4 regions of the Halomonas sp. SIMBA_159 genome follow, and region 4 is predicted to be linked to each of the others. Evidence: predicted binding sites of a transcription regulator. Region 4 holds the regulator's gene; each other region holds the start of a gene.

Region 1 (7,933 bases), on a different contig from region 4:
CATGCTCCCTTCGAGCCGGGCGTAGTAGCCTTGCTTTGGCGCTATAACGTGGTCACCTTTGGGCTGCTCATAGGGGCGCTGGCGGTGTTGCCCCGCGTGTTAGGAGGGTAGGGCGATGGAACGACTTAACTTTACCCACCCTATCCATTTGATAGTGGGGCTAACGCTCTGGAGCGTTTGGTTTGTGGCAGTGTATAGCGGCCTATCGGTGGCCTGTGCGGTGTCTCCACCGCCGCCGGAGGCCAGATCACTCACTCTGCTCAACGCAGGCTTGGGCGGTTTTACCCTTCTCTGTGCTGCTGGGCTTGTGCTGTTGGCCTGGGGGTGCTGCCGCACAGCCAAGCAGCATCAGGGGCGTCAGCGCTTTCATGCCGTGGTATCCGGTTGGCTCTACTTGTTTTCTGCCTTTGGCGTGGCGTTTGCGGGGCTACCCATCATTGGCGTGCCGCCTTGTCTGTAACCGTGAACAGTGACTCGCCTGCTAATGACGACGCACCGCTCTATACGCTTCATGGCATGTGGTGCACCAGCTGTGCGCTGGCGGTAGAGGGCGCGCTAGCCCGCTTGCCGGGGGTCGCTCAGGCCAGCGTTCATTACCCTACCGCAACGGTGTGGGTAAACGGCGCTCCCGCAGCAACCCAGTTGGCGGTGCTAGCCCCCGTGGTGAAGCGGCTGGGCTATCGGCTGAGCGAGCTAGAGCCAGTGCAAGATGCCCAGCAGCGCTTAGCCCAAGAGAGCCGATACCTCACGCTGCGCCTGATTGTAGGCGCAGTGTTGGGTATGTGGACCATGCTGGCGTCGCTGCTGATCTACGTGGGCGCGCTGCCCAATGCCACCATAGAGCTGGTCGTTGCGTGGGTGGCCGGTGCCTTTTCACTGCCCGTCGTGCTCTATTCCGGCTTTCCGTTTTACCGAGCGGGGTGGCGCACGCTATTGGCCCGACGCCCCGGCATGGATGTATTGGTAAGCCTGGGTGTGCTTGGCGCCATGGCGGTATCGGTAGGGCTGCTGCTGCGCGGCTCTTCAGAGGTCTATTTTGATACTGCGGTGATGCTGATTGTGCTACTTCTGGTGGGCCGGCTGGTCGAAACCCTGTGCAGGCAGCGGGGGCTTAAGGCCTTTGATGCACTGCGGCTGCCGGAGGCTGATGTCGTAGTTTGCCAAGGCGGGCAGCGCGACACGCAGCCCGTTGGGGAAGTCTCCATGGGAGCCGTGATTGAAGTGCCCCCCGGTGAGCAGGTGCCCTTGGATGGCCTGCTGGAAACGCCCGGCTGGCTGGATACCGCCACGCTCACTGGGGAAAGCGTGCCCCGTTACCTGCATGCTGGGCAGCGTGTATACGCGGGCTGCCGCTATGCGGCGGGGCTAAACGCAGCGCCTTTGAAGGTGACTGTGACGGCCACCGTCGGCCAGCGGCGGGTGGATAAACTGTGCGAGCAAATGCGCCGCGCCCAGGCAAAAAAGGGCGAGTTGCACAAGCTGGCCGACCGCTTTGCCTCATGGCTAAGCCCCGTAGCGCTGCTGCTGGCTGTGCTGACACTCCCACTCGGGCTGCTATTGGGCCTTGGGCTGGAAGACGCTGCTGTGCGTGCGCTGTCTGTTTTGGTGGTAGCTTGCCCCTGCGCGGCGGGGCTGGCGGTTCCGCTGGCAAGCCTTGCCGGTAGCAGCCAAGCGTTACAGCAGGGCATTGCGCTTCGCGACCCTGCCGCTTTTGAAACCCTGGCGAAAGTACGCGGCATTGCCTTCGATAAAACCGGTACGCTCACCCGTGGGCAGCATCAGGTAGTGCACGCCGCGCTGCGCCAGGGCGAAGACCTCGCGATGTTTCAGGCGATGCTGCACAGCGCCGTCAGCCAAAGCGAACACCCGCTAGCCAGCGGTTTGCTGGACTGGGCGAACAAGGCTGAAACAGCAGCGCCGCCCAAGGCACTTCATAAAGTACTTCATAACGTACTTCATCTTGAGGAGCATCCCGGCAAAGGCCAGCAAGTAACGTTTCAAAACGGAGAGCAGTGGTGGTTAGGTAGCGCTGCATGGATAGAGCAGCAGCTTGGCGCGCCCTTGCCAGATAACGCCCAACACCCTGACTACGCCTTTGCTTCACAGGTGGTAGTGGCCAACAGCCGCGGTTGGCTCGCCACGCTCTACTGTGCCGACCAGCCGGTAAGCGATGCGAAAGCGAGCCTTGCTGAACTACAGCGCTCAGGGTACATCGTGGCGCTGATCAGCGGCGACCGCCAGGGGCCGGTGGGCTGGCTTGGCCAGCAGGTGGGGTTAGCAAAAAACGCGTGCTACGCCCAGCGTTCGCCGGAAGCCAAAGCGGCACTTCTCAAAGGGTTGCCGTCGCCCACGCTCTATGTGGGCGACGGGGTGAACGATACCTTGAGCCTTGCCGAAGCCGGGGTAGGTGTCGCCCCCATGCAAGCCAGCGAAGCCGCCCGCGACGGAGCCGCCGCACAGCTGCTTTGGCCTGGGGTGAGCGGTATCGTGAGGCTATTGGCACTGGCTAAGCGCACCCGCCGAGTGATGGTGCAAAACCTAGTGTTTTCGGCACTCTATAACACGCTGGCGCTTGGGCTGGTGATCATGATGGCGGTACCGCCCTTGGCCGCCGTGCTGGCGATGGCAGCAAGCTCGCTCAGCGTGATGTTAAACACAGCGCGCCTTGCGTGGGAAGAGCCTGACGAGGCTAGCGATAGCCCAATGCCTGCCCCAGCCGCTCAGCGTTCGATGCCACCCACTGAGGGTCAATCGCGCCCCACTGCTTAATGGTGTAGTGGCCAATGTTGTGGCGCTCGCCGTCGCCTTTTTCAAACACGCACTCAATATCCAATTCCCCCAGGGACGTAATGGTGTCTTGGGCGGTGCGCCTCGGCATGCCGGTGGCTTCCATCAGCGCGGGTACGCTGGCCACGCCTTGCTCAATCAAGTGGGCCACGTAAAGGCGGCGGTAAAAGCTGGATTTTGTTTTGCTGAGCGACATGGAGAGGGCGTCTTCTTAGTGATGGGTATTCCTGCAGTCTAATCAAATAAATCCCCCTGTGCCCGGGGCGGGCGAAAATCACGGGTATTCAGCCCCTGCTCGGTGCGTGGCTGCATGTTCCACTGGCGGCTAGCACGCTGAAACCGCTGGGCGATTAAGTCAGCGAATACCCCCTCGCCGCGAAAGCGCTTACCAAAGGCCGCATCGTAGGTTTTACCGCCCCGACACTGACGCATCAAGCTCATCACCTTGGCAGCGCGCTCGGGGTAGTGAGCCTCTAGCCACGCTTCAAACAGCGGCGCGACCTCGTGGGGCAGCCGCAGCAGCATCCAGGTGGCGGTGCGCGCCCCGGCGCGGCTGGCGGCTTCCAGAATGCGCTCAATTTCGTGGTCGGTCAGGCCTGGAATAATCGGCGATACCAGCGTGCCCACCGGTATTCCCGCCGTGTTTAGCTCGCGGATCACTTTCAGGCGTGCCTGCGGCGATGCCGCACGGGGTTCCAGCGTGCGCTTTAGGTTAGCGTCTAGGCTGGTCAAGCTCACGAACACCCGCACCAAGCGATGCTCCGCCATTTCTGCTAGTAGATCGATATCCCGCAAAATCAGCGTGCTTTTCGTCACTAGCGTCACCGGGTGGCGGCAAGCCAACAGCAATTCCAGTAAGCGGCGAGTGGTTTGGTAGGTGGCCTCTAGCGGCTGGTAACAGTCGGTATTACCGGAGAGGTTAATGGGGCGGCAAACATAGTGGGGGTGGCAAAGCTCCTCTTTTAAATGCTCCACCAGCCCGTGGCGGGCGATCAGCTTGGTTTCAAAATCCAGCCCCGGTGATAAATCCCAATAGGCGTGGGAGGGACGCGCATAGCAGTAGACACAGCCATGCTCACAGCCGCGATACGGGTTAAGCGAACGATCAAAAGGTAAATCTGGCGAGTTGTTCCAAGAAAGTGCGCTTTTACTGGCTTCCTCGCGCACTTCTGTTGCCAGTGAGATAGAGGCTTCTTCCTGCCACCATCCGTCATCCTCTGCCACGCTGCGGGTAGGGGCAAAGCGGTTATGTGGGTCGTAGGTTGCACCGCGCCCTTTATGCACGGTAGCGCGAGAGAGATCCAGTGATGTCATCTGCCACCTCATACGTAGTATCAATATATATGTTTATAAATACAGTGTATGGGGTTTGCCCAGCACCGCAACCAAGCGGGCAGTACAGCCACGACAGCGCTAATGGTATTTTGGGGAAAGAGGGACGTCTTACTTGGATGATTGCAGGAGGGAAAGCATGTACGCGACGAAGAATCAGCGCGTAGCGCTGATCATTATCGACATGCAGCAAGGCATGGCGACTGAAAAAGCGGGAGAGCGCAATAACCCGCAAGCCGAAGCCAACATTCAGCGTCTACTGACCGATTGGCGGTGCCAAGGCGGGCCTATCGTGCATGTACGCCATCTTTCCCGCACGCCCAGCTCACCGTTTTGGCCTGGGCAGAGCGGCGTGCTGTTCCAGCCTGCGTTTGAGCCACTCGCTACCGAGCATATCGTCGATAAAAACGTGCCCGATGCGTTCACGCACTCTGGGTTAGAGCGCTGGCTACGTGCCTGCGGCATCCATAAGTTGGTCATTGTAGGCGTCAGTACCAGTAATTCGGTCGAAGCCACGGTACGTTCGGCGGGGAATTTAGGCTTCGATGCTTACGTGGTGAGCGATGCCACCTTCACGTTCGCAAAGCAAGATTACGCCGGCACCTATCGCACTGCCGAAGAGGTGCATGCGATGTCGCTGGCGAATTTAGACGGGGAGTATGCGGAGATTGTGAGTACGGAAGAGGCGTTGGCCTTACTGTAAATCGTTTTACCACTCTCCGCTCTTGATCTGCGACGTTGCCTCAACCGGTGGATTGTAGATATAGCACCAGGCATCGCCATGTTGGGTTGCCAACATCCTTCGGTCGTACATCCCCTTGTCGGGAGAGTTATGCAGGTAATCTTCTAGCTCATCCAGCCGCGCTAGCTGTTCAGCGTTAATGGCATACACCTCCACCGCAACGCCTGTGGATGGCGTGAGCTTAGCGCTTGGGTAGGGGCCAAGGTCCTAAAGCGTAATCTCTGTTAAACGGTCTTGGCCCAGCATGTCAGCGCCGTTTAACCAGTGATGATTGCGATGGCCGTGCTTTAACGTGCCGTATACCGCTACTCGTGGGCAGTGCTGGATGGCTTGGTGAAGATGCCGCATGACGTTCACCTTTTCACAATGTTCAATAAGCCACGGCTACACGCCGATTTACGACGGTTGAGAGCCACTCAATAGGCGTTGACCCAAAAGCGCCCTGGCAGTCTGCCAAGGCGCTGTGCTTACCTACCTTTTAACCTAACGCTTCTTCCGCACCGGTTTTTTATCACTGCTTGCTGGCTCGGCGCTATCGGCTTTGCGTGCGCTGCTCGGAAAGTGGGCGCGCACCAGCTCAAGCAGCCCCTGCGTAGAAGCGTCGAAGTCGGCGGCGTTGGCGTCGATGCGCTCGCTGATTTCACCCGCAATGCGCTTGCCTAGCTGTACGCCCCACTGGTCGAACGAGTTGATGTTCCAAATCACGCCCTGCACGAACACCTTGTGTTCGTAGAGCGCAATCAGCGCGCCCAGGTTTTTCGGCGTTAGCTCGTCGAGCAGCAGAGTGCTGGAGGGGCGGTTGCCGGGGCAGCTGTAGGGGTCGAGCTGGCTAAGCTCTTTGCTGTCGCCTTGGCTGCCTTCCATAAAGGCGTTGGCTTGGGCCAGCATGTTGGTCAGCAGGGCGAAGTGGTGGTCTTCCACGCCCGGTTCCGGCTTGAGCGAAGCGATAAAGTCGATGGGCACATAGCGCGTGCCCTGGTGCAGCAGCTGGAAGAAGGCGTGCTGGCCGTTGGAGCCGGTTTGGCCCCATACAATCGGGCCGGTTTTGTAGTTCACCGGGTGGCCGAAAATATCTACCGACTTACCGTTAGACTCCATATCCAACTGCTGCAGGAAGGAGGGCAGTTGGTTCAGCGCTTGGTCGTAGGGCACGATGGCCTGAGTTTCCGCGCCGATAAAGTTGATGTACCAGATGCCGATCAGCGCCATCAGTACCGGCATGTTCTGAGCGAAAGGCGCTTCGATAAAGTGCCGGTCCATCTCATGGGCGCCTTCCAGCAGCTCGATAAAGCCTTCAAAGCCAATCGAGAGCGCAATGGGCAAGCCGATGGAAGACCACATGGAGTAGCGGCCGCCCACCCAGGCCCAAAACTCAAACACGTTCTCTTCGCGAATACCGAACTCCATCGCCGCTTTGCGGTTGGTGGAAGCGGCAATAAAGTGCGCGCCCACATCGGCGTCTTCGCCAGCGTTTTCCAGGAACCAGCGTCGTGCCGTCTTGGCGTTGAGCAGGGTTTCCTGGGTGGAGAAGGTTTTGGTAGAGACGATAAACAGCGTGGTGGCGGGGTCTAGCCGCGACAGCACTTTCTGAATATGGGTGCCGTCCACGTTGGAAACGAAGTGGAAGTGCAGTTCCGGATGGCGATACTTCAACAGCGCACGCACCGCCATGTTGGGGCCGAGGTCCGAGCCGCCAATACCGATATTGACCACGTCTTTAATGCGCTGGCCGTTATAGCCTTTCCACTCGCCGCTACGCACCGCTTCCGAGAACAGCTTGATCTGCTCGCGGGTGCGGGTGATTTCTGGCATCACGTCTTCGCCGTCCACATACACCGGCTCATCGCCCAAATGGCGTAGGGCGGTGTGGAGTACCGGACGGTTCTCGGTCACGTTGATAATGTCGCCAGAGAACATCTGGGCGCGGCGCTGTACCAGGGCGGAGTGGTCGGCTAGCTCAATCAGTTTAGCCAGCACTTCATCCGATACCTGATGCTTGGAGTAATCTAGAAAGAGGCCGCCGACGCGCAGGCTCATTTTTTCAAAGCGCTGCGGATCATTCGTAAAGTAGTCACGAATGCGGTCATTGGCGGTTTTATCGCGCAGGCGCTCTAGGGCCTGCCAAGTAACGCTGCGAGTGAGTTGAAACATAACGGGCGGTCCTGTTGTTTTTGCATCTGTTTTACATCGTTATCGCTAACGGGGCGTGTCCGACGCCCTGGCGTCGCTGTTATTTATGTAAAAATACTACATATTGCGCGTTTGAGAACAACAGTTAGCGATAAATGGTAAGAAAAATGGTTAATAAAACAGCGGGGTGGTGGACGTCTTGAACGGCTGACTAAACAGCAAAAGGGCGAGGTTGCCTCGCCCTTAGTGTGCCGCCTTTAGCTGGCAACGGCGACTTGGGCAGCATCACGCTTGATAAACGCGTAGCCCAGGCCGGTAATCAAAGAGCCTACCACAATGGCTCCCAGGTAAAGCAGAGCGGGAGTAATGGCGTTAGGAATCAGCAGCACGAAGATACCGCCATGGGGGGCCATCAGCTTGGCACCCACCAGCATGGAGAGTGCACCCGTGACCGCGCCACCGGCGATACAGGCTGGAATCACGCGCAGCGGGTCTTTCGCCGCAAACGGAATCGCGCCTTCACTGATAAAGCACAGGCCCAGCACGAACGAGGCTTTACCCGCTTCGCGCTCGGGGGCAGAGAACTTGTTACGCGCCACGAAGCTGGCAATACCCATACCAATTGCGGGCACCATGCCGGCGGCCATGATCGCGGCCATTGGGCCGTAGGTTTCAGAGGCCAGCAGGCCGACGCCAAAGGTGTAGGCCGCTTTGTTGACCGGGCCGCCTAGGTCAAAGCACATCATGGCTCCGAGCAGAATGCCCAGTAGCACGGCATTGGTCGAGCCCATGGATTCCAGGAAGTTGGTGAGCGCGCTCAGCACGGCAGCCACCGGCTCGCCAATCACGTAGATCATTGTGAGGCCGGTGACCAAGCTTGCAATCAGCGGGATGATCAGAATCGGTTTGAGCGACTCAACGCTGGAGGGCAGTTTCACGTAG
Region 2 (7,933 bases), on a different contig from region 4:
AAAAAGCGCAATAGTCTAGCATGGCTGGCGGGGCTACCGCAGCGGTCATCGCTTGGCAGGGTCTTGGCTACGCAGTACGCGCCCAGCCCAGCAGCGGCTGAGTTCGGCCGTGCATATCTAAACGGGCCTTTAAGCGCACCAAGTTCCAGTAGTGGCCGTTGAGCGCCCGAGAGAGCAGCAGCGTATCTGCCGGGGGCTGAAGGCGATCCATAGCGGCCCACACTTTGGGGGTGAGCTCCCGCAAGCGGCGGTGAACGCGCACGTCGCTAAAATCCTGCTCGCCGGGGGAGAACAGCGGGGTAATACACTCAGCGGATTCGCGATACAGCGCCAGCGGAGCGCCTTGACCCTGGCGGCCGCCCATCTTCATCAGCGCGTCATCCATGGCCATTGGGTCTTGGGAAAGCGTGGCATCCAATAGCTGCATCATGGCCTTTAGACGCTCCTCGGGAACGGGAATCACCGCGCCCAAATCGTAAATCACTAAGCGGCCCTGCTCATCGCAGGCAAAGTTGCCTGCGTGGGGGTCAGCGTGCAGCTCACGGTAGGTAAATAGCTCCTCGGTAATCCAGTCCGCCAATGCAACGGCCACTTTTTGACGAGTCGCGTCATCCGCGCTCTCTAAATCCCGCAGCGGGGTGCCGTCTACAAAGCGCATGGCCAATACGTGCTGGCCGGAGAGTTCAAACAGCGGCTCGGGGATCACCAGCGTTGGGTTATCTTGGTAGCGCTCCCGGTAACGGGCCAGCGCCTGGGCCTCGGCGTGGTAGTCCAGCTCGTCACGCAGCCCGGCTGCCAACTCCTCAAACAGCGCATCCAGCCGTGCCTGAGGGACCTTGAACCAGCGGCCAAGACCCATAATGCGCCTCACTTGTTTAAGGTCGCTCTCTAAAACCTCAGCAAGCCCTGGGTACTGCACTTTAAGCACTATGGTTTCCCCTTCGTGGGTCACCGCCTTGTGCACCTGACCCATCGAAGCGCTGGCAAAGGGGCGCTCTTCAATCTCGCGGAAGTGCGTTTGGATATCACCGTACTGCAGCACTAGCGCCTCACGAATTTTCGGCCAGGGCATCGGCTCGGCTTGGCGTTGCAGGCGGGCCAGCTCGTTGGCCAGTTCCGGCGGCAGCAGGTCATCCCACTGGGACATAATTTGAGCCAGCTTCATAGCCGGGCCTTTTAATTCAGAAAGCCCTTCAAACAGCGCCTCACCCAGCGCCCGCCAATCCGCTTGGCCGCCTAGCCGCGTTTTCAGCAGGGCACCACCGGTACGGGCACCCAGCCCAAATAAACGTCGTGTTCTACCGCGCTCGCGCATGAACCTCACCTCCCAGTGTTTTGTGTCAGATTACTCAATTCACTAATTTTATACAAAAACTATACATCAAGAATGAGTTCGACACCCTTTATACCTGTATAAATTTTCACTCCTACTCTCTCTATCGGTAGGGCAGGTTCTGCTAACATAAACGTCTGTTTTCTATCTATGCCAGGGCCACACCGTATGCGTTTGATTATCGCCGAGAAACCCAGCCTCGCCCGTGCCATTGCCGATGCCCTGCCCGGCGGTGGCAAACGTCAGGAAGGGGCGATTGTGTGCGGCGATACCACGGTTACTTGGTGCCTAGGCCACCTGCTCGAGCAAGCCCCACCGGAAGCCTACGACCCCGCCGATAAACAGTGGCGGCTCGACCGGCTGCCCATCGTGCCCGGCACGTGGCAGCTCGCGCCGCGCTCCAAAGCCCGTGGCCAGTTAGCGGTGATTCGCAAACTGATCAAGCAGGCTACCAACGTAGTGCACGCTGGCGACCCGGACCGAGAAGGCCAGCTGCTGGTGCAAGAGGTGATCGAGCATTTGAAGTACCGTGGCCCGGTGCAGCGGCTATTGATTAGCGACCTCAACCGCCCAGCGGTAAGCCGAGCGCTAGCCAGCCTGCGGCCGAATACTGAGTTTCAGCCGCTGTTTCAGGCGGCCCAAGCGCGCTCTCGGGCTGACTGGCTGTATGGCATTAATCTCACCCGCGCTTGGACGCTCACCGGCCGCCAAGCCGGGCACGATGGCGTGCTCTCGGTAGGCCGTGTACAAACCCCGGTACTTGGGCTGATTGTGCGGCGGGATAACAGCATTCGTGATTTCAAACCCCATCCGTTTTACCCGCTTTGGGTAGATTTAAAGGTGGCGCAAGGCCAGCTGCGCGCCTGGTGGGCTCCTAAGGCGCATCAACCCCTGGATGAGCAAGGGCGACTGATTGACCGCACGCCTGCCGATGCTCTAGCCGCGCAGCTACCCAGCGCACGTGGCACGCTCACCACATTAGACCAGCAAGAGAAGCGCCAAGCGCCACCGCTGCCCTACTCGCTCTCTGCCTTGCAGGTAGATGCCGCCCGCCGCTTTGGGCTTTCCGCGCAGATGGTGCTGGATATTTGCCAGCGGCTATACGAGCAGCACAAACTGATCACCTACCCCCGCTCAGACTGCCGCTACTTGCCCGAAGAGCACCTAGCGCTTGCCCAGCGCAGCCTCTCCGGTGCTTGCCAGAATGACGACACGTTACGAGGTTGGCTCAACGGGGCCGACTTTACCCTGCGCTCGAAAGCCTGGAACGATAAGCAGGTGGGCGCGCACCACGCCTTAGCACCGACCGGCAAGCCCGTCGATTTCAGCCAGCTTTCCACCACCGAAGGCCATGTGTTTCGATTGATCGTGCGCAACGTGATGGCGCAGTTCTACCGCCCGCTGCGCACCTTTGAAGTGAAAGCCGAGTTCACTCTGCTGAACGAAGCCTTCCGCGCTCGCGGCCAAAGCATTCTCGACCCCGGCTGGAAGCCACTGTTCACCACCCGCGAAGACACCCCGCCGCTGCCACCGCTCACCCAAGGCGAAACCTGCCAAGCACTCGCCGCAGGCGTGGAGGAAAAAGAGACCCGGCCGCCAGAGCCGTTTACCGATGCCAGCCTGATCAAAGCAATGATGAACATTGGCCGCTACGTGGATGACCCCAACGTGCGCCGCACCCTGCGCGACACCGACGGCCTGGGCACCGAAGCCACCCGCGCAGGCATTATCGAAACCCTGGTGCAGCGCGGCTACTTAGTACGACAGCAAAAAGCCCTACGCGCCACCAAGCTCGGCTGTGCACTGATCGCCGCGCTGCCCAGCGCCGTTAGCACACCGGAACGCACCGCCCTCTGGGAGCAACGCCTGCGGGCGATCTCCGAACAGCAAGACGACCCCAACGCCTTCCAACACGCGCTGCTGGAAGACTTACGCGCCCTACTAAGCCAAAGCGACGCGGCTAAACTGCGCCACAGCCTGCAAACCGCCCAAGGCGAGGCTGGAGGCCCCGGCAAACGCAGCGGAGCCACGAAGAAAAGCTTTACACGGCGTAAAAGTACCGGCAGCAAGAAAACCACGGGGAGCCGTAGAAGTACGCCCCAAAAAGGGAGCCAATAACCATATCCCGAAGTATGATCGCCCAAAAAATGGCTAGCGATTCAGTCGAAAATCTTCCAGATTTTAGACTTTTTGCCGTGCTGTCCCCCGAGCTTAATGTCCGCAAAAAGCGATACGATCACTACCTCGATCCGCTGTTCAGCTTTCCTAAACCGGAGACACAGCCCTCAAGTAAAGAGGCACTGCATGGACAAAATCAGCCAGACCCAACAACTCGTCAGTGAAATCCATCGCCTGCACGCGGATTTTTCTAGGGATTATTTTGAAACCGGAAAAATTGCCAAGCTCAACCTTTCCCGAACTATTCAGCAGGTTCCCGCCACACACATTTATCAATATCGCCTCACCCTGCATGAGAGCATTAACGACTACCTGATGGCCGCAGACATCGACATCAAATATTTTTATCGCGTAAAAACGCGCGAGAGCATTGATGACAAAATCGAACGTTTTTCAAATTGCGAAGATCAATATCCGGTCAATAACTGGCTAAACGATATTTTTGGTGCTCGCATCGTGCTAACTGCCGATGACGTGAACAAGGTGATGGAGCTGCTGGATGAGTGGCAAGACAAGCTGGGGTTAAAAAACTGGTATCTACGCGATAAAGAGGGGGACCGTGGTCTCCACGTCTATTTTAAAAACAGAAGCAACTTCTACTTCCCCTGGGAGCTGCAAATCTGGGACGAAGCTGATGTGCGTAGCAACATTGAAAACCACGAAAAATTTAAGCGTCATTTTATTTAGGCAGTAAGGTGCGATGAGCTATTCACTGGCTTTCGCCATCATCAACTCCGAACGCCTGTAACGTCTCAAAATCAAAATCACCACGTCTCACTTGCCCCTGGCGGGCCGATATCCATGGGCATGTCCGGGGAGATATCCACCACGCCTTTCACCTGCTTTAGCCGCTCTGCGGTGGCTTCGTCGGCGGCACCGGTAATGCAGCCGATCTCTTCTAGCACTTCTCGAATAGTCAGCCCTTCCGCGCTGAGGCGAGTGGCGATTTCATGGATGGGCTGATCGCTAGAAATCGTGATCAACCATAGAGCGACCGTTGCCATGGAACGTATCTCCACAGTGCGTGCGCTGGGCATGTGAATATAAACGCCCAGCGCGGCGTGATGGTTAAGGGGCTTGTACCAACCCTACACCCACTTGGGTGTCAGGCAGTGGCAAAGATTTGGCTGACGCTACTAGCTGCTCCCACAGCTTACGCCCACGTAGGGAAGCATCCGACTGCGCCCAGAGAGCAGCACAGCCCGCCACGTGCGGCGCGGCCATGCTGGTGCCACTAATCGATTTATGCCGCGTAGGCCGGGGCCACGATGAAAAAACATCTCGGCCAGGGGCGGAAATGTCGATTTTGCCATGATTGGAAAAGTTGGAAGGCGATAAGTTGGGATCTAAGGAAGCCACCGACATCACCGTGGGTGAATTGGCCGGTGCCCCCGTTTGTGTGGCGGCATTCCCCGCTGCGGCAATCACTAGGCAATCGTTACGCAGCGCCGCCGCCCCCGCATGGGTGTAAGCGGCTTGCACCGGGCTTTGGCTCCCTAACGACATCGAAATCACTTCACAGCGGTTGGCAATCGCCCAGTTCAAACCTGCCAGCACTCCAGCTCCAGTACTGCTGCCAGAGTTGGTGAGCACCTTACCCACTAGAATCTGCGCTTCATAAGCAATGCCGTAGCGCGGCGTAGTATCACCTGGGGTTTGGGGCCCGCAGGCTGTGCCAATACAGTGGGTGCCGTGCCCGTTCATATCCTGCACGGCCTCTCCTACAAACGAGCGGGTCACGAATTCTCTGTCGGCAAAATCTGGGTGTCCCAGATCCATCCCGGTGTCCAACACAGCCACTTTAATGCCCGCCCCGCTCCAGCGGCTCTGCGGTACCTTGCAACGGTTTAAACCCCATGTGGGTCGAAGCGCCGCTTCAAGCTCTGCCTGCCCCTCTTCGGCATCCAGCTCAACGCCCAAATCCCGCGCAATCACCGTTGCGGCGCGTAAAAAGCCGCGTAGATACTCGGAGTTCTCCGAAAACGCAAAGTACTCCGGCTCAATAATTTCGATGGGACTGTCCGCCGCGAGCTTATCCAGCACGCTCATCCCGTGCTGCTCTAAAGCGTCACCGCCGATCAGCGCCACACCAATTTCGGGAAACACCATGGCTTCCACGTCTCCAGCGTCTTCTAGACTCACCGCTTGGTCAGTGAAGTCGCGGGCATCCGCCATGCGAAAGTTCTGGGCCTTGAGCGCCTGGATGCCCGCTTCCACTTGGCCATCGCGATAGCTAATCAAAAAACGCCCTGTTTCTAGGCAGCTTCCCCCGCGTTCCAGGGCGTCCAGCAGCAGCTTTTCGGTACCACAAGAGACCGTAGCACGCGGCTGCTGTGCGGGTGTGCTGCCCTTACCTGTTGGTTTTTTCGCCATCATCGACATCCTTTTCTTTGAGCATTAACGCAAACGGCGGGCACATAAGAGTGTCCGCCGTTTCAGCTTAACGCACTTGAGGCGCTTCGCCAGAGAGGGGTTGAGCCCTCGGATCATCGGGAAAGGTGGGGATTGGCTCCTCATCGCGCAGCGTCAGCACCTCAACGCCAGTGGCCGTGACGGCAACGGTATGCTCCCACTGGGCGGAGAGTTTTTTATCGCTGGTGACAACGGTCCAACCATCGCGCTTGGTTTTGATTTTGGCTTTGCCCATATTGATCATGGGCTCAATGGTGAACACCATTCCCTCTTTCAGCATGAGGCCTTTGCCTTGCTTACCGTAGTGCAGCACTTGGGGCTCTTCGTGCATCTCACGGCCAATGCCGTGGCCACAATATTCGCGCACTACCGAGTAGCCGTGACGCTCGGCATGGCTAACCACTTGCCAGCGGCTTTAGCGCCAGCACTTTTTTACGCAACGGTTGCTTCTGGGCCTCTAGCGCTACCTGCCACTGGGCGCACTCCTGGCGCTCTTTTGAAGTGCCTTCTTTACTTACGCTGAAGGCTTCTAACCACGCTTGGCGCACGCAAAGGTCTTGATGCTCTCCCAGCAGGCGCTGACGGCGCTTTAAGCCCGCTAACAGCGCTTTAGAGGTGGCCGGGTGTAAATCGGCAAGATAACGAATGCGTTTAACGCCTTTACGCAGTTCGTGAAAGGCCGCATCTGGGGAGTCTAAAGAGAGCGCCGCCCTATCTTCATGGTGGCGTACCACACGCTCATCAAGCACCGCTTGAATGCGCTTTGGGGAGAGCTTTGCCAGCGCCTGTTCACATGTTTCTGATGCCAGCCAGCGCTGCCACTCTTCCAGCGCCTCTAGATAGCCCGGCGCACTTAACTGCTGGCACAGGGCCCTATGTTCCGCCTGCTGGCAACCCTGTAGCCATTGACGCAGGCTCTGCTGGGCACCGGCAGAAAGCGGTGGCTCCGTGTGATTAAGCTCCTCTAAAAATACATCCAAATCGCGGAGATCACTTGTGGCGCTGGCATGCTGTTTAAGCTGTTTTAAGCGTTTTTTCAGCCCAGATACGTTGGTGATAGAACGCACGGATTCCAGCATCGCTCGGCTGCGGCGCAGGCTGACTCGGTACTGGTGAAGGAATTCGGGGTCCACCCCCGCCATGACGCCAGGCTTTAACGCCTTCACTCGCTCAAACTGGTACGCCAGAGCTTCATGCAGGCGGCTTGCGGTGTCGCGTTTGGTTGGGTGAAGCTCACCAGCGCGGCCCTTAAACAGTGCGTAGCTGGCGGTTTCAGGGGTTAGGCCACCGGCCAGTTCTGCGCTGCCTTTTTTTATCGCGCTCCAAGGGGTCTCTGGCAGCGTAAAGTGCAACACACTACTAGTGGGCAGCGAGGGCGGCGCTTCATCATTCAACCAATGTGCCAGCTCTACCAGCGCGGGGTTGTGGCCAATCACCAGTACGCGTTTGGCTGTATCCGGAAGCGCTTTGAGCCACGCCAGCAGCGCTTCGCCTTCAAAGGTGTAAAGCGCTTCATCTAGAAGTACATGGCTGTCCAACTGCCGCTCTAAATGCTGGGCTTCAATCACATCAAAGGTTTGCCGCGTGCGCACTGCTGTACTCACACACATTTTTCCTTCAAGCGCCTGCCAGCGTTGCAGCACATGGGCCATGGCTTCTGCTTGGCGCACGCCGCGTTTATTGAGCGGGCGCTGGTGGTCAGTTATATCGCCGCTAGGCTGCTTGGCCTTGGCATGACGCATTAGGGTGAGGTGCCGCATGGAAAGGCTCCCAAGCTAAAGGGGAATGCACAAAGTTTAGTACACCCCCATTGGCTAGCGAGCCAGAAACATCAGTGATCAAAGGCTGATTTACTCGGTAAGAGCGGCCTTTTCTTCGATGCCGCCACCTAGCAGCGGCGGCACTGGGCAGCCCAGCATATCGGCAATGGCGCGAAACAGCTCCGCTTCGGCGGGGCATATATGGCCATCATGCTCAATGCAGCGAGCCATGGATTGAAGCAGCAGCGAC
Region 3 (7,933 bases), on a different contig from region 4:
GCCACGCCGACGCAATCAATTCTCCCAGACGATCACCAACGGCTCATCTTTCGCCATGCGCACTAAATGGCTCTCCACCACACCCTCTAGCTGGTCTAGATGCTCTTCCTCTAGGGTTTCTATCGACACCGACAGCCGCTCTGGGTCTGCATGCATCAGGCAAGTACCGCTGGCAAACACGATCTTGGCATCCTGCTCACTGTGCTCCACCTCAAGCTTATGCGCCCAGTGCTTGCACAAGCGGTTGATTAATTTCGCACCAGACGAGGTGGCAATCTCTGCTCGGGATAACGGCATGGTGTTCTCTCCATCTCAATAGCGAGTAAGTACCCACTAGCGTAATCCTCGCAGTGCAAAGAACCAAGCAGCGAATGAGAATCCGATGCAACGGCGTGTTCAGCAACTGGTTACGCCAGACCACCAATCCTTGCTAAGCTCTTTCGCAGCCTAAGCCAGTCTTGAGACCAGCATGATAGACGAAACACTCACCTGCCTGACCGCTCTACGAGTTGGTAGAAGCCGAGGCCAACTGGCGGCTAATAAGCCCTGCTAACTGCTGGCGATAATTTGCGAAGTTCAAAGCGGCCACATTACAACGCCCCAGGTATTGATCGATGATCGCTTGGTAGCACGCTATTTTGATCTCTATGAAGCAGCAACCGGTGATCGCCAGGCTGGCAACCCCCACCTGCCTCTCTGGCACTTAAAAAGTGATCAAGGCATTTCAGGAGCCCTTTGGAAGCCTCACTTAGAGAGCAGCATCGCTAAGATCGCAGATAGCCTTGGGCAACCTAAATCGCTGAAAAAACTACGAGAACTATTTAACGAGGCAACACTTGATCCCGCACTATTTGGTGCCTTTCAAGACCCACTAACAGCTCACTCTGCCTGTGCGCTCATCGTGGCACACTATTTTACGAGCCCTGCCCAACCGAGTGCGCTCAATACCTATTTAGCCACAGCCCTTGAAAGCGGCGAGTATGAGAAACAGCCTGACCGCTTAGTGGGCGAGGTGCAAGAGAGCGCCCAGCAGCAGGCACGCTCTGCGGCATTTCGCACGCTCGTGCTGAAAGCCTACGACTATCGCTGCGCGGCCACCCGCTTACGCTTTATCACGCCAGACTATCGTTATCTGGTAGAAGCCGCCCATTTAATTCCTTTCGCTGAAAGCTACGACGACCGCCCTACAAATGGCTTAGCACTGACGCCCAATTTACACTGGGCGATGGATAACCGGTTGATCGCGCCGGGGCCGGACTATAAATGGCATGTCAGCCCAACCCTTGATGACCTAATGTCAGATAACGCATGGCTTCATCAGTTGCATGGCCAAACCGTCGTACTTCCCAGAGCCAAGCATTGGCAACCTTGTCAGCATGCTTTGGCCTGGCGTCTGGATAACCTGTTACGCTAATCAGACACAAAAAAGCCCCAGCACACTGAAGTGCTGGGGCTTTTTGCGTAGTGGCGCTATACCGCCCTTACGGCTTCATCTCTTCAAAGAACTTCTTCACGCTGTCGAAGAAACCGGTCTTCTTCGGCGAGTGGCTGTGGCTGTTGCTGCCATCGAAGCTCTCTTGCAGTTGGCGAAGCAGGTCGCGCTGCTCGTCGTTGAGATTGACGGGCGTTTCCAACACTACTTTGCACAGCAGGTCGCCGGGGGCGCCACCGCGCACAGGCTTCACGCCTTTGCCACGCAGGCGGAAGAGCTTGCCGGTTTGGGTTTCCGGCGGAATCTTCAGCTTCACGCGACCATCGAGCGTGGGCACTTCCAGCTCGCCACCTAGTGCTGCATCCACAAAGTTGATCGGCACGTCACACTGCAGGTGCTTGCCGTCACGCTTGAAGATGTGGTGCGGCTTGATGGCGACCTGAACGTACAGATCGCCCGCCGGGCCACCGTTCACGCCGCTTTCGCCTTCGCCGTTTAAGCGAATGCGGTCACCGGTATCCACACCCGGTGGAATCTTCACAGAGAGCGTGCGGGTTTCGCGAACGTGGCCTTCACCGTTACATTTGTGGCACGGCACTTTGATGTGCTGGCCACTGCCGTGGCAGGTGGGGCAGGTTTGCTGAACGGCAAAGAAGCCTTGCTGCATACGCACTTGGCCGTGGCCATGGCAGGTAGGGCAGGTTTCTTTGCTGGAACCCGGCTCGGCACCGCCGCCGTCACAGCGGTCACACTCGATATGGCGCGGTACGCGAATATCGACCGTGGTACCGGCAACCGCGCTTTCTAGATCAAGCTCTAGGTTGTAGCGCAGGTCGGAACCACGAGCGGGTGCGTTAGGCCCACGACGGCGGCCACCGCCACCCCCGAAAATATCGCCAAACACATCGCCAAAAATATCGCCAAAATCGCCGGCTCCGCCGCCGCCGAAGCCACCGCCACCAAAGCCGCCGCCCTGGCCATCCACACCGGCATGACCAAACTGGTCGTAGGCCGCGCGCTTCTCGCCATCGCTGAGTATTTCGTAGGCTTCTGACACTTCACGGAATTTTTCCGCTGCGGTGTTATCGTCCGGGTTTCGATCAGGGTGGAATTTTTGCGCCAGACGGCGATAGGCTTTTTTGATCTCTTTCTGATCAGCCCCTTTTTCGACACCCAGGACTTCGTAATAATCGCGCTTGGACATGGGTCCTACGCCTCCTGGTTAGCGACGCTCTATAGGCGTCTCGGCCGCGGAAACAGCAACGCGGGAGTTGCCTCCCGCGTCACCGCTTTCCTTGGCAGAAAGAGGTGGGTTACTGCTTCTTCTTGTCGTCGTTGACTTCTTCGTACTCGGCGTCAACCACGTCGTCGTCCTGCTTGGTGTTGGCTTCTTCAGCGCCTTCACCGCCTGCCTGTGCAGCGTCTGCCTGCTCGGCATACATTTTCTGCGCCAGTTGGCCGGAGACTTCGGTCAGTGCATCCAGTTTCTTCTGGATGTTGTCCTGGTCATCGGTTTTCAGCGCTTCTTCCAGTTCACTGATAGCAGTTTCGATGGCCTGTTTTTCGTCATCGGTCGCTTTATCGCCCGCTTCTTGAACGGTCTTGCGAGTGGCGTGAATCATGCCGTCCGCTTGGTTACGCAGCTGCACCAGCGCTTCGAACTTTTTATCTTCGTCCGCGTGGGCTTCGGCATCGCGTACCATTTGCTCGATCTCTTCATCCGAGAGGCCGCTGGACGCTTTAATGACGATGGACTGCTCTTTACCGGTGGCCTTGTCTTTGGCAGACACGTTCAAGATACCGTTGGCATCAAGATCGAACGCCACTTCAATTTGCGGCACACCGCGCGGGGCCGGCGGAATATCGGAAAGGTCAAAACGACCCAGCGATTTATTCTGCGTGACCTGCTTACGCTCACCCTGAACGACGTGGATGGTCACGGCCGTTTGGTTGTCATCCGCAGTTGAGAAGGTTTGTGTCTTCTTGGTCGGGATGGTGGTGTTCTTGTCGATCAGCGCGGTCATCACGCCACCCATGGTTTCGATACCCAGGGTCAGCGGAGTGACGTCAAGCAGCAGAACGTCTTTCACGTCGCCACCCAGTACGCCGCCCTGAATCGCAGCACCTACAGCCACTGCTTCATCGGGGTTAACGTCTTTACGCGCTTCTTTACCGAAGAAGTCAGCTGCTTTCTTCTGAACCATCGGCATGCGGGTCTGGCCGCCGACCAGGATCACTTCATCGATTTCAGAAGCGGACAAGCCAGCATCTTTCAGCGCCGTTTTGCACGGCTCGAGCGAGCGCTGAACCAGCTCTTCTACCAGCGACTCCAGCTTGGCACGCGTCACCTTCACGTTCAGGTGTTTCGGGCCAGTGTTGTCGGCCGTAATGTACGGCAGGTTCACGTCGGTCTGCTGAGCGCTGGAAAGCTCAATCTTGGCTTTCTCTGCGGCTTCTTTCAGACGCTGCATGGCCAAGTTGTCGCCGGAGAGGTTGATACCGCTATCGGTTTTAAACTGGTCAACCAGATAGTTAATCAACGCCAGGTCGAAATCTTCACCGCCCAGGAAGGTGTCGCCGTTAGTGGCCAACACTTCAAACTGAGTTTCGCCGTCAACGTCGGCCACTTCGATGATGGAGATATCGAAGGTACCGCCACCCAGGTCGTATACCGCGATGGTTTTATCACCACGGGATTTGTCCATGCCGTAGGCAAGTGCTGCGGCTGTCGGCTCGTTGATGATGCGCTTAACATCTAGGCCGGCAATGCGGCCCGCATCTTTAGTGGCCTGACGCTGGCTGTCGTTGAAGTAGGCCGGAACGGTAATAACCGCTTCAGTGACCGGCTCGCCGAGGTAGTCTTCGGCGGTTTTCTTCATTTTCTTCAGCACTTCCGCGCTTACCTGCGGCGGTGCCATTTTTTTGCCTTTCACTTCTACCCACGCATCGCCGTTATCAGCTTCAGCGATTTTGTACGGCACCATTTTGATGTCTTTCTGGACCACGTCGTCTTTGAAGCGACGGCCAATCAGACGCTTGATGGCGTACAGGGTGTTTTCCGGGTTGGTCACGGCTTGGCGCTTGGCGGCCTGACCTACCAGAGTTTCACCGTCGTCGGTGTAGGCAATGATGGAAGGCGTGGTACGACCGCCTTCGGCGTTTTCAATGACTTTAGCGCTGTCACCATCGAGCACGGCCACACAAGAGTTAGTGGTGCCCAGGTCGATACCAATAATGCGTCCCATAGCAAAAACCTCGAATTCGGTTGAAACAAAACTGATGTTTTACGCCGCGATTATTCTGCTGGCGTTTGCGGGTTTTCCCGCGGGTTGACCTTTATTTGGGGGCCGCTTGCAGCATTTCAAGGGCTTTTTTTACTGCAATGCGTCATTGCGGCTTAATTCGCTTTTTGACTGACCACCACCATGGCTGGGCGCACGAGGCGACCGTTGAGCAGATACCCTTTTTGCATCACATCCATCACCGTATTGGGGTCAAGCTCTGGGTTCGGCACCATCGCCATGGCTTCATGTACCTGCGGGTCGAAGGGCTCGCCGTGGGGCTCAATGCTTTCAACGCCAAACTTGTTCAGCACGTCTAGCTGCATTTTCAGCGTCATGGAGACACCTTCGCGGTGCACGTCAGATGCATCTTCTTGCATGCTTTCCAGCGCTTTTTCCAAGCTATCAACGACGGGCAACAGCTCCTTAACAAACTTCTCAAGGGCAAACTTGCGCGCTTTCTCAGCTTCCTGCTCAGCCCGACGGCGAACATTCTGGGCTTCCGCCGCTGCGCGCAGCGCTTGGTCTTTGGCTTCCGCTAAGCTCTGCTCCAACTCTTCTACCTGGGCGGCCAGCACGTCGGCTTCGGGGCTGCCAACGCTGCCTTCCAGTGCGCCATCGTCGTCAATCAAGCCTTCAAGCTCGCCTTCTACCAAGCGCTCTTCAGCGGACTGCTCGGTCACCTCGGCTTCCTGCTCTTGGCGGGCCAGCTCATCTTCCAACGGGGTTTGCGGTTCTTTAGCCATGCCTTACTCCTGAAATAAGTAGCGGTGCCGGTAGCGGCCACCTACGTTAAGTAGCGGGTATTAACCACGTATGCTGCCTATATGGGGGCCATAAAAAGCATCTCAAGAGGGGCATTGAAGTGAGTTATCGACTACTGTATAAAACACCAATTAGTGGATAAGTATCCAGCTTCTGTGCCGCACCGCCTCAGGAGGCCCTATGCTTACGCAGCTAGCCATCCAAGATTACGCCATCGTTGACCGCCTAGAACTCGACCTAACCCGCGGCATGACCGCCATTACCGGGGAAACCGGGGCGGGCAAATCCATTCTGCTAGGTGCTTTGGGCCTCTGCCTGGGCGAGCGCGCCGATGCGGGCAGCGTACGCCACGGCTGCGAGCGCACTGACCTTTCCGCTCGCTTTGATATTCAGCATCTTCCTGGTGCCACTGAGTGGCTCACCGCCCGCGACCTGCCTATTGAAGAGTGCCTACTGCGCCGTGTTGTGACGGCGAATGGCCGCTCCAAGGCGTGGATCAACGGCCACCCTGTCACTATTGCGGATCTAAAATCCCTCGGTGAGCAGTTGATTCAAATTCATGGCCAGCATGCCCACCAAGCCTTAATGCGCGAAGAAACGCATTTAGCGCTACTGGATGACTACGCCGGTTTACGCGAACGCAGCCAACAGCTTGCTGAGACTTTCCGTGAATGGCGCAACGTTCGGCGGCGGCTGAAGAAGCTCAGCGAAGAAGGTAGCGAAGTAGAAGCCAAGCGCCAGCTGCTGCGCTATCAGGTTGAAGAACTCGACCAGTTAGGCTTGGCAGAAGGAGAGCTGCAAACCCTCGAAGAGGAGCAGCACACGCTGGCTCATGCCGAAGAGACGCTACGCGAAACCCAATTTGCCGCAGACTGCTGTGAAAGTGACGAAGGCGGTGCGCTGTCGCTGCTCAACCAGGCGTACGCCCATCTCAGCGCCCTGCCCGGGAGTGATAAAGGAACGCTTGCCAATACGCTTACCATGCTCCACGACGCCCGTATTCAGGTAGAAGAAGCCGCCAGCGAGCTGCAGCGTTTAGCCAGCACCACCGAGCTAGACCCCGAACGCCTCGCCTGGGTGGAGGAGCGCATGGGCGATGTACATCGCGTTGCCCGCAAGCATCACGTTGCCCCCGAAGAGATTTGCGCGCTGCATGCTCAGCTTCAACAGGAAGTAGCCCAGCTAGAAGCCAGCGACGATGACCTTGAATCGCTAAGCACCCAAGTGGCTGAATACCGTGAGCGCTATCGCAGTGAAGCAAAACAACTGAGCGAGGCACGCCAAAAAGCCGCTGTTCGCTTGGGTAAAGAGGTTCAGCAACAGCTCGCTTTCTTAGCCATGGGTAAGGCACGCTTTGAAGTGGACGTGACCCCACGCGAAACGCCGACGCCAGAAGGTTTGGATCACGTTCAGTTCTTAATTAGCGCCAACCCCGGCCAGCCTGCCCGCCCGCTGACCAAAGTAGCTTCGGGCGGTGAGCTTTCACGCATCAGCTTGGCAATCCAGGTGGTGGCAGCATCACACTCGACGATCCCAAGCCTGGTCTTTGATGAGGTAGATGTGGGTATCTCAGGGGCCACGGCTGAAATTGTTGGGCAACTGCTGCGCAAACTAGGAGAAAACGGCCAGGTGATGACCGTGACCCACCTGCCCCAAGTGGCCGCTCAGGCGCACCAGCACCTGCATATTGAGAAACGCGCGAAACGCGACACCACTCTTACCCATATGGCACTACTGGATGAGCGCGGCCGCATTAGCGAGCTGGCCCGCATGCTGGGCGGTGTGACACTCTCCGACCAAACCCTGGCCCACGCACGTGAAATGCTGCTGGCCAGCCAGCGCCCGCCGCACTGAGATACCCGCCGCACTGAGATAGTAGGGTCGAGCCTTACCTTAATCTGGCGTTAAACACAAAAACGCTCCCAGGGCGCAAGTGATGATTCACTGGCACCCTGGGAGCGTTTTCACACGGCTATGCGCTTTTAACGATTCGCTATTTGCGATTCGTCGGACCGCTGTCCTGGCGTGTGACGTCTGACCCGCGAGGGCGTACGTACAACACCAGAGCGTGATCCACTAGCTCGTAGCCGTGCTCTTCGGCAATCTCTTGCTGGCGACGCTCGATAAAATCATCCACAAACTCGATGATTTCACCGCTTTCCAGACACACCATATGGTCGTGGTGGTCTTCTTGGGTCATCTCGAACACCGCATGGCCACCGTCAAAATTGTGACGAATCACCAAGCCTGCTGATTCAAACTGAGTCAGCACGCGGTAGACGGTTGCCAGACCTACATCCTCGCCCGCATCAATCAGTGTTTTATACACTTCTTCTGCGCTAAGGTGGTGTTGGCCCGAAGCATTTTCGAGAATCTGCAGGATCTTGACGCGCGGCAGGGTCACTTTCAGCCCGGCTTTGCGTAGTTCATGGTTCTGATCGGCCATGGTTGCTCT
Region 4 (7,933 bases):
CGATCCTGTTTATGATCCCGGTGGCCATTGCTCCTGCTGTAGAACACATTGGTGACATGGTGGCGATTGGTTCGGTCACTCGTAAAAACTACCTGGAAAAGCCCGGCTTGCATCGCACCTTGCTGGGCGATGGTCTTGCCACCACCGTGGCGGCTCTGTTTGGCGGGCCGCCCAATACCACCTACTCGGAAGTGACCGGGGCCGTCACGCTGACCAAAGCCTTTAATCCAAAATATATGGTGGTGGCTGCCGTTATCGCCATCATCCTGGCCTTTGTGGGCAAATTGGGGGCGCTGCTGCAAACAATTCCTGGGCCGGTTATGGGTGGGATTATGACGCTGCTATTTGGCTCTATTGCCGTGGTAGGGATGAACACGTTGGTGCGCGCGGGTCAGTCGCTCACGGCAGCGCGTAACTTAGTCGTCGTGTCGCTTATTCTGGTATTTGGTATTGGCGGTATGCAGTTTGGCGGCGGTCAGTTCACGCTTCAGGGCGTTAGCTTGGCCGCGTTAGTCGGCATTGCGTTAAACTGGTTACTACCAGCCGAAAAAGAGGGTGAGTAACTCGTGGTACACATGGTGATTTATGAGTGATGCCTTACGCTGCCCGTTTCCTGTATTGGGGGTGGCTGCCTGGAGTGGCACCGGCAAAACCACGCTGTTAGAGCAGCTTTTACCGCTGCTACGTGACAAAGGGCTCTCGGTGGCGGTGATTAAGCATGCTCATCACCAGTTTGATGTCGACCAGCCCGGCAAAGACAGCTACAAGCTGCGCCGTGCCGGGGCGGCTCCTATGCTGATTGCATCACGTCAACGTTTTGCCATGATGCAGGAGACGCCTGGTCAAGCCGAGCCCGATTTGGCCCATTTGTTGAGCCTAATGGTGCCTCATCACCCTGATTTAGTGATTGTGGAAGGCTTTAAAGCTTGGCCTATTCCTAAGCTGGTGCTTTATCGCGATGGAATAGGTGATCCGGCTATTTTAAGCGATCAGTGGGCGCAGGCGGCGGCGCTGGTGAGTGAGCCGCCCGTCACGCTTGCGCCTTCTGTGGCTCGTTTGGATTTAAATAATTGTGAAGAGATTGCTCGCTGGGTAAGTGAGTGGGCCGACCAACAACGCCGCACCCTGGCTTGATGAAGAAAAGGTGACACCATGCAGTTAACCCACCTGAATGCGCACGGCGAAGCGAATATGGTTGATGTTGGCGATAAGCGTGAGACTCGGCGTGAAGCTGTAGCCTCTGGTCGAATTGTCATGCAGCCCAACACGTTGCAACTGCTAAGCGATGGCGCACTGCCTAAAGGCGACGTATTGGCAACAGCGCGGATTGCAGGCATTCAAGCGGCTAAGCGTACCCATGAGCTGATTCCCTTGTGTCATTCGCTAGCGCTTTCCAAAGTGTCGGTAGAGTTTGCGATTGATCACGACAACGGCTGGGTCGATGTATCGGCCATGTGTCGTTTGAGCGGTCGAACGGGCGTCGAGATGGAAGCGCTTACCGCAGTCTCGGTGGCTTGCCTGACGCTTTATGATATGTGTAAAGCCGTCGATAAAGAGATGCGCATTGAGGCTATTCAGTTGGATAGCAAGCAGGGCGGTCAGCGCGGTGATTACCGTCGGGAGACGACAGCACCCATTGTGACTGGTGAGGGCGCGGCTGGCGAAGTGAGTCTTGGGGAGCGTTGCTCTTCCCCTTGTGTGCGGGTCAAATTTTTAGCTGAGTTGCGTGAGCGAGTAGGCGAAAGCGATTTGACGATCGACTTAGATAAACTGCTTAGCCGCGATGTGGCTGGGTTGAAAGCCGCGCTGAGTGCTCAGGACCCGCGTTTTTCGGTGTTGTCTGACCAGCGTACTCTGTGTGCGATTAACCAGGTGATGGCGAATGATAGCGCTCGCATCACCGATGATGATGAAGTGGCCTTTTTTCCACCGGTGACCGGGGGGTAAGCCGTGTCTGTTAACGAACCAACATTGCCAGACATTGCCGTAGAGGTGCAGTCCGCTCCGTTTTCGATGGACTACGGCTATGAGAGTGCGCTGGGTCAGCGCACTGATATTGGTGCCATAGTGACGTTTACGGGGTTAGTGCGTGACTTTAACGAGACGCCGGATGTGACAGGTTTAACGCTTGAACACTACCCTGGGATGACTGAGCGCACGTTAACGGGTATTGCAGAGCAGGCCTGGCAGCGCTGGTCGCTACAGGCTGTGCGCGTTATTCATCGGGTGGGGGACTTGGCCCCCGGTGATCCTATCGTCAGGGTGCTTGTGGCCAGCGCTCACCGCCGTAATGCGTTTGAGGCGTGTGACTTCATCATGGATTATTTGAAGACCCAGGCACCGTTTTGGAAAAAAGAGCACTCCAAGCAAGGGGCTTACTGGGTCAAAGAGCGTCATACCGACCAGCAAGATGCGGACCGCTGGTAAGTCATGAGGTGGGTACAGTTAAGGCTCGTCGTTTAGCTCTTCTATACTTGGCATCTCGGCTGCCATGATCTGTAGATGCACTTCTGGCATATGCTGTAAGTGGCTGGCTAGCCAGTGCACTAACCTTGGCTGTAGCGCATGGCGCAAATCAGCCAGGGTGTCGGCTTCAATCTCGTCTAACTGCTCATCTAGCCATTCGCTGAAGCTATCTTCATCCATCGGGCTTGCGCCATTGGCGTCAAGCATGAGTCGGCCAATACGGCACCAACCGGTTTCTGTGGCGGCCACTGGCAGCGCCAGGAACAGGCTGCCACGTCGAGCAGTAGGATGGTTACTCTCTAAGCCTGGATGGGGCACCACACTATTTTGATTGACGATGCAGGGTGGTTGCGGATAGCGTGCCTCGCAACGTAGCCCCTCATGGTCTAAGACCAGCATGTCACCGTTGACGGGCGCTAAAGGAGCGCTAATGCCCATCTCTTCAGCCAGTGCTTGATGCGCCTCCTGATGACGCGCTTCGCCATGTACTGGCAGCAGTTTTTTGGGCCTGACCCACTGGTAGAGCTTTTTAAGTTCTTCTTGGGCAGGGTGGCCCGTGGCGTGTAGCTCCGGATGGTTCATTTCATCGAATAGCGTGACACCTAATTGCAATAAACGTTTTTTAAGCTGTTCGATGGGGCGCTCATTGCCTGGAATAGCTTTGGCCGAAAAAATCACGCTATCGCCGGGCTCTAAGTCCATGAAGGGGTGTCGCCGCTGGGCTAGACGTTGCAGCGCAGCCCGTGGCTCGCCCTGGCTACCGGTGGCAATGATCACGACCTCTTCGGGGGGTAAGTAACCCAAATCATGGGAGGGCACCAGTGGCGGAAAGTCATCCAGGTAACCCAACCCCCTGGCAACGCTTACCATGCGCTCCATTGAGCGCCCCATCAGGCTTACTCGGCGGCCACATGCTTGTGCCGCTAAGCCAATCGCCAGTACGCGAGCCAGGTTGCTGGCAAAGCAAGACACCACCACGCGGCCTGTACACGCCTTTAGCGTCTTGGCAAGTGCCTTGGCGACATCTCCCTCACTGCCAGACTGCCCCGGCATCGGGGCATTGGTGGAGTCACCCACGAGCAGATCGACGGGTGCCAATGCCCTGAAGTGGGCGGCATTGATAGGTGGGCCTATCAGAGGGGTGGGGTCGAGTTTCCAGTCGCCGGTGTGCAGCACGCGATATTCGCCTGCCTGCATCATAATGGAGCAGCTTTCCGGAATGGAGTGGGGCACATTTAAAAAGCGCAGCGTGAACGGGCCGTTTTCCACCGCATCGCCCGGTTCAATGACTTCGATGGCGGCGCTACTGAGCTGATGTTCGGCAAATTTGTAACGTAATAGTCCTGCTGCCAGAGGGGTGGCAAAAATAGGGCAGCCCCATTTCGGCCACAGCCACGCGACGGCGCCAATGTGATCTTCATGACCGTGAGTAATAAATAGCGCTTTTGGAGTAATCTTCAGCGCCTCTAAGGTATCCGTGTTTGGTACCTGGAGCGGAGAGTTGGGCAAGTCTTGGCGAATCATCATGCCGCAATCCACGGCGATCCACTGATCGTCGTATCCATACAGCGTAAGATTCATTCCAATTTCACCACATCCACCTAGCGGTAGCAGGCGCAGGGGTGGGCGACGACGGGGACGAAGTTGAACGCGTGATGGATGCATCAGTTATGAAAAGCCTAAAAAGTAATCCCTTAACTATACGGGATGCGGGGGGCGGGTAACAATCATCGCGGCACCTGACCACGGTGCTTCCTCAACCTGCTTACGTTACACTACGGCCGCTAATGTAGGTTACCTGCCGGGTGGCAGGTGCTTGGCGAGCGTGCCGTTAAATACGTTAAGAGTGTCTGTTATGTCTCATTATTACCGTTTAGTTGTTTCCTGCCCAGACCAAGTGGGCATCGTGGCGCGTGTCTCAAGCTTTATTGCTCAGCAAGGTGGCTCCATTACGGAAGCCAGCCAGCACTCTGATCTAGAGACTGGCCGCTTTTTTATGCGTTACGAAATTCTGGCGGATTCGCTGGGCATGTCGGCGGAAGCACTGCGTACATCGTTTGAGCCGGTGGCAGCTGAGTTTGATATGCAGTGGTCGTTAGTCGATACCCAAAAGCGCCGCCGCGTGGTGCTGATGGTGTCCCGTGAGTCTCACTGCCTAGTCGATTTACTCTACCGTTGGCAGGCGGGTGAGTTGGATTGCGATATTGTTGGGGTGATCTCTAATCACGATGACATGCGCTCTTTGACTGAGTGGTACGGCATTCCTTACCACCATGTGCCGGTGGACCCTGCCAATAAGCAGAAAGCCTTCGAGCAGGTGCAAGAGCAGATCGATAATGCCCGCGCAGATTGCGTTGTGCTGGCGCGCTATATGCAAATTTTGCCACCCTCGCTATGCGAGCGTTACGCCGGGCGTGTGATTAATATTCATCACAGCTTCTTGCCTTCCTTTGCCGGTGCCAAACCGTATCATCAAGCCTACGAGCGTGGCGTGAAGCTCATTGGTGCGACGTGTCACTACGTGACTGAAGAGCTGGATGCGGGCCCCATCATTGAGCAGGATATTCACCGTGTCAGCCACTGCCATACGCCTACCGATTTAGTGCGTTTTGGCCGGGATGTGGAGAAAGCCGTATTGGCTCGTGGGTTACGTTGGCACTTGGAAGACCGTGTCTTGATTCACGGTAACAAGACGGTTGTCTTTAGTTAAGCCACTACTGGGGGCGCTATGTCATTTGCACAAAGCGTGTTAGCACCGTGGGCATTAGTCCTTACATGGCTACTTTCACTGGGTGTGATTGTTTGGTGCTTATGCCTGCGCCCCTGGCAGCCGCTGCTTGACGATACAGCGTTACAGCATCGTTGGATGGCGGCCACCTTGGCGGTTCTGCTGATGTGGCAGCTGCGTGCTCAAGCCGTCGATTGGCTGACACTGCACTTGGTGTTTACCGTGCTGATGACGCTGGTCTTTAAAATGCCGTTGGCGTTGATCAGCAATGTGATGATCAATGTCGCCATGGTGTTAGTGGGTAGAAACGAGTGGATGTTGCTAGGGGCTAACGTGCTGGTCACCGGCATTGTGCCTGCACTCATCACGGGTGTGGTATGGCGCATTGTTGACCGTCGTTTGCCCGATAACCTGATGGTGTTTCTCTTTGCCTGCGGGTTTTTCGGCGCGGCGTTGGCAACGCTTGGTGGAGGGCTTGCAGCGGTGGCGTTAATTATGCTGGCGGGCACTGACCCTGAAGCGGTCTATCTTGCCCAAGAGTATGCCCGTTTTTTGCCACTGTTGATGCCGTCAGAAGCGTTTATTACCGGCATGCTGCTGAGTATTCTCTTGGTGTACCACCCAGGTTGGGTGGCCACCTTTAATGATCATCGCTATATCGATATGCAATAGCGTTTGGGTGGGCCGTTAGCCAAGTGCCTGCCCGTTCCCGCCTCGAATTACGCCCACGCCTACTCCTTCAATATCGAGCTGCTGAGTGCGCAAATCGATTTCAATGGGGGCGAAATCAGCGTTTTCAGCAAGCAAGGTCACTTGATGCCCCTGGCGTTTAAAACGCTTGACAGTAACTTCGTCTTCCAAGCGTGCGACTACGATTTGACCGTCGCGTACCCGGTCGGTGCGATGCACGGCCAGAAGGTCGCCTTCCAGTATACCCACGTCTTTCATTGAGAGGCCGCGAACGCGTAATAGGTAGTCGGCTTTAGGCGTGAAGTACTCCGCAGGCAGCGGGCAGTAACGATCAATGTGCTCAGCTGCCAAAATGGGGCTGCCAGCGGCCACTTCACCAATAACAGGTAATCCGTTGGGCAGGGCTTCCGTAGTGGTCGCTGGCGCTTGCGCTGTTGCCGGCGTTTCAGTCAGCTCTTGTGGCTCCTGATTTGGCAGGCGGATGCCGCGTGACGTATTACGGATAATCCGGATAGCGCCTTTGCGCTCTAGCGCACGCAGATGCTCTTCTGCTGCGTTAGGCGAACGGAACCCCAACGCTTTGGCAATTTCAGCGCGGGTGGGCGGGTAGCCTAGTTCACCCATGGTCTTCACAATAAAATCAAAAACGTGCTGTTGACGAGCTGTAAGTGGACGCGACATACCATACTCCAAAACAGTGAAAAGACAGTAGCTACATGTCGGCTTAATCAGTATGTGTTTAAGTATACAGTATGTTGCTCTATCCAGTACATGGCGAGTTGCACCCAACTTGGACAGCCACTCCTGTCTGGATCAACCCTGTTAGCCTGTTGGATAAGAGATTGAGCCAACAGGGGTTATGGAATAGTATTCAGGCATGTTTTAAACACCTGTTTTTGGAGGGCGCTATGGCCCAATCGGATACGGTAACGCGTATTTTAGATACTGCAGAGGTGCTATTTGCAGAGCGAGGCTTTGCCGAAACGTCGCTGCGCAATATCACCAGCAAAGCGCGGGTCAATTTAGCCGCAGTGAACTATCACTTTGGTTCCAAAAAAGCGCTGATTCAAGCCGTCTTTGCCCGCTACCTGGATCCTTTCTCTGCACGCTTTCATACCGCTTTAGATGAGTTAGAAGCGCGCTACCAGGGCACGCCTATTCCACTGGAAGTGCTGTTAGAAACAATGGCGACTACCGTGCTGGCGGTGCCTGCAGAGCGCAATAGCCTGAAAGTATTTATGCGCTTATTGGGGTTGGCGTACAGCCAAGCGCAGGGGCATCTGCGTCGTTACATTCAGCAGCAGTATGGTGACGTATTTACCCGGTTCACCGAGCTTGTACGTAAAGCCACGCCAGAGCTGCCGGACGCTGAGCGTTTTTGGCGGCTACACTTTATGTTAGGCACGGTGATATTTACGCTATCAGGACTGGATGCTCTCCGCGATATCGCTGCCAAGGATTACCAAGAGCAGGTAACGGTGCGCGACCTTATTAGGCGACTGCGCCCAGTGGTGGTGGCGGCGATGAGCGCCCCGTTACCGGCTGCTGTTGAAGAGGGACACCATGGAAACGCCCAGGCTAGCTGAATTACCGCCTACCCATTCAGAGTGGATTGAAATCGACACCCAGCAGCAGCGGCTGCGCTGCTGGCAGGGGAGAGAGGTGCGCTATGAGTGTGATGTGTCCACTGGGCTTGCAGGGGTAGGACAGCAGGAGGGCAGTGGCCAGACACCGTTAGGCTGGCACTATGTGCGTGCCGCTATCGGCAAAGGCTTGCCAGATAATGCGGTGTTTCGCGGCCGCCGATGGACAGAAGAGGTGTTTTCGCCCGAGTTAGCTAGCCGCTTCCCTAAACGCGATTGGATTTTGACACGTATTCTGTGGCTCTGCGGGCTAGAGTGCGGCGTGAATCGTGGTGGCGATGTCGACTCACAGCGGCGCTATATTTATCTACACGGAACGCCTCCCGATCAGCCTATGGGCGTGGCGGCCTCACACGGCTGCATTCGTTTGCGTAATGACGATTTGCACTATTTGTTTGATCATGCC

Evidence for each region. The regulator LexA, encoded in region 4, represses DNA repair genes until DNA is damaged. The targets are predictions, from matches to a motif close to TACTGTNTANNTANACAGTA.
Region 1: R0J87_RS12970 (PA0069 family radical SAM protein) is a predicted target of LexA. The motif match lies at 4,129-4,148, and genes of this name have one in related genera.
Region 2: R0J87_RS08190 (DNA topoisomerase III) is a predicted target of LexA. The motif match lies at 1,408-1,427, and genes of this name have one in related genera.
Region 3: recN (DNA repair protein RecN) is a predicted target of LexA. The motif match lies at 5,592-5,611, and genes of this name have one in related genera.

Annotation. Positions count from the first base shown of each region.
Region 1 is NZ_JAWJBT010000018.1:31,637-39,569, forward strand. It holds gene ctaD (cytochrome c oxidase subunit I) at 1-111, shown strand, start outside; gene R0J87_RS12955 (hypothetical protein) at 116-460, shown strand; gene R0J87_RS12960 (heavy metal translocating P-type ATPase) at 451-2,769, shown strand; gene R0J87_RS12965 (winged helix-turn-helix domain-containing protein) at 2,690-2,983, opposite strand; gene R0J87_RS12970 (PA0069 family radical SAM protein) at 3,022-4,101, opposite strand; gene R0J87_RS12975 (cysteine hydrolase family protein) at 4,259-4,822, shown strand; partial or broken gene R0J87_RS12980 (gamma-glutamylcyclotransferase family protein) at 4,829-5,050, opposite strand; gene R0J87_RS12985 (hypothetical protein) at 5,069-5,209, opposite strand; gene pgi (glucose-6-phosphate isomerase) at 5,345-7,012, opposite strand; gene R0J87_RS12995 (PTS fructose-like transporter subunit IIB) at 7,249-7,933, opposite strand, start outside.
Region 2 is NZ_JAWJBT010000010.1:78,952-86,884, reverse strand. It holds gene R0J87_RS08195 (ABC1 kinase family protein) at 68-1,315, opposite strand; gene R0J87_RS08190 (DNA topoisomerase III) at 1,502-3,451, shown strand; gene R0J87_RS08185 (nucleotidyltransferase family protein) at 3,638-4,198, shown strand; gene R0J87_RS08180 (hypothetical protein) at 4,276-4,515, opposite strand; gene R0J87_RS08175 (S8 family serine peptidase) at 4,580-5,887, opposite strand; partial or broken gene R0J87_RS08170 (M24 family metallopeptidase) at 5,952-6,317, opposite strand; gene R0J87_RS08165 (CHAD domain-containing protein) at 6,319-7,683, opposite strand; gene R0J87_RS08160 (M48 family metallopeptidase) at 7,774-7,933, opposite strand, start outside.
Region 3 is NZ_JAWJBT010000009.1:83,984-91,916, reverse strand. It holds gene R0J87_RS07570 (DUF2218 domain-containing protein) at 16-297, opposite strand; gene R0J87_RS07565 (HNH endonuclease) at 608-1,414, shown strand; gene dnaJ (molecular chaperone DnaJ) at 1,482-2,636, opposite strand; gene dnaK (molecular chaperone DnaK) at 2,746-4,677, opposite strand; gene grpE (nucleotide exchange factor GrpE) at 4,830-5,459, opposite strand; gene recN (DNA repair protein RecN) at 5,659-7,332, shown strand; gene fur (ferric iron uptake transcriptional regulator) at 7,472-7,924, opposite strand.
Region 4 is NZ_JAWJBT010000026.1:9,198-17,130, forward strand. It holds gene R0J87_RS15910 (uracil-xanthine permease family protein) at 1-563, shown strand, start outside; gene mobB (molybdopterin-guanine dinucleotide biosynthesis protein B) at 586-1,134, shown strand; gene moaC (cyclic pyranopterin monophosphate synthase MoaC) at 1,153-1,947, shown strand; gene moaE (molybdopterin synthase catalytic subunit MoaE) at 1,951-2,427, shown strand; gene R0J87_RS15930 (ribonuclease J) at 2,446-4,047, opposite strand; gene purU (formyltetrahydrofolate deformylase) at 4,322-5,176, shown strand; gene R0J87_RS15940 (energy-coupling factor ABC transporter permease) at 5,195-5,866, shown strand; gene lexA (transcriptional repressor LexA) at 5,882-6,565, opposite strand; gene R0J87_RS15950 (TetR/AcrR family transcriptional regulator) at 6,793-7,470, shown strand; gene R0J87_RS15955 (L,D-transpeptidase family protein) at 7,448-7,933, shown strand, end outside.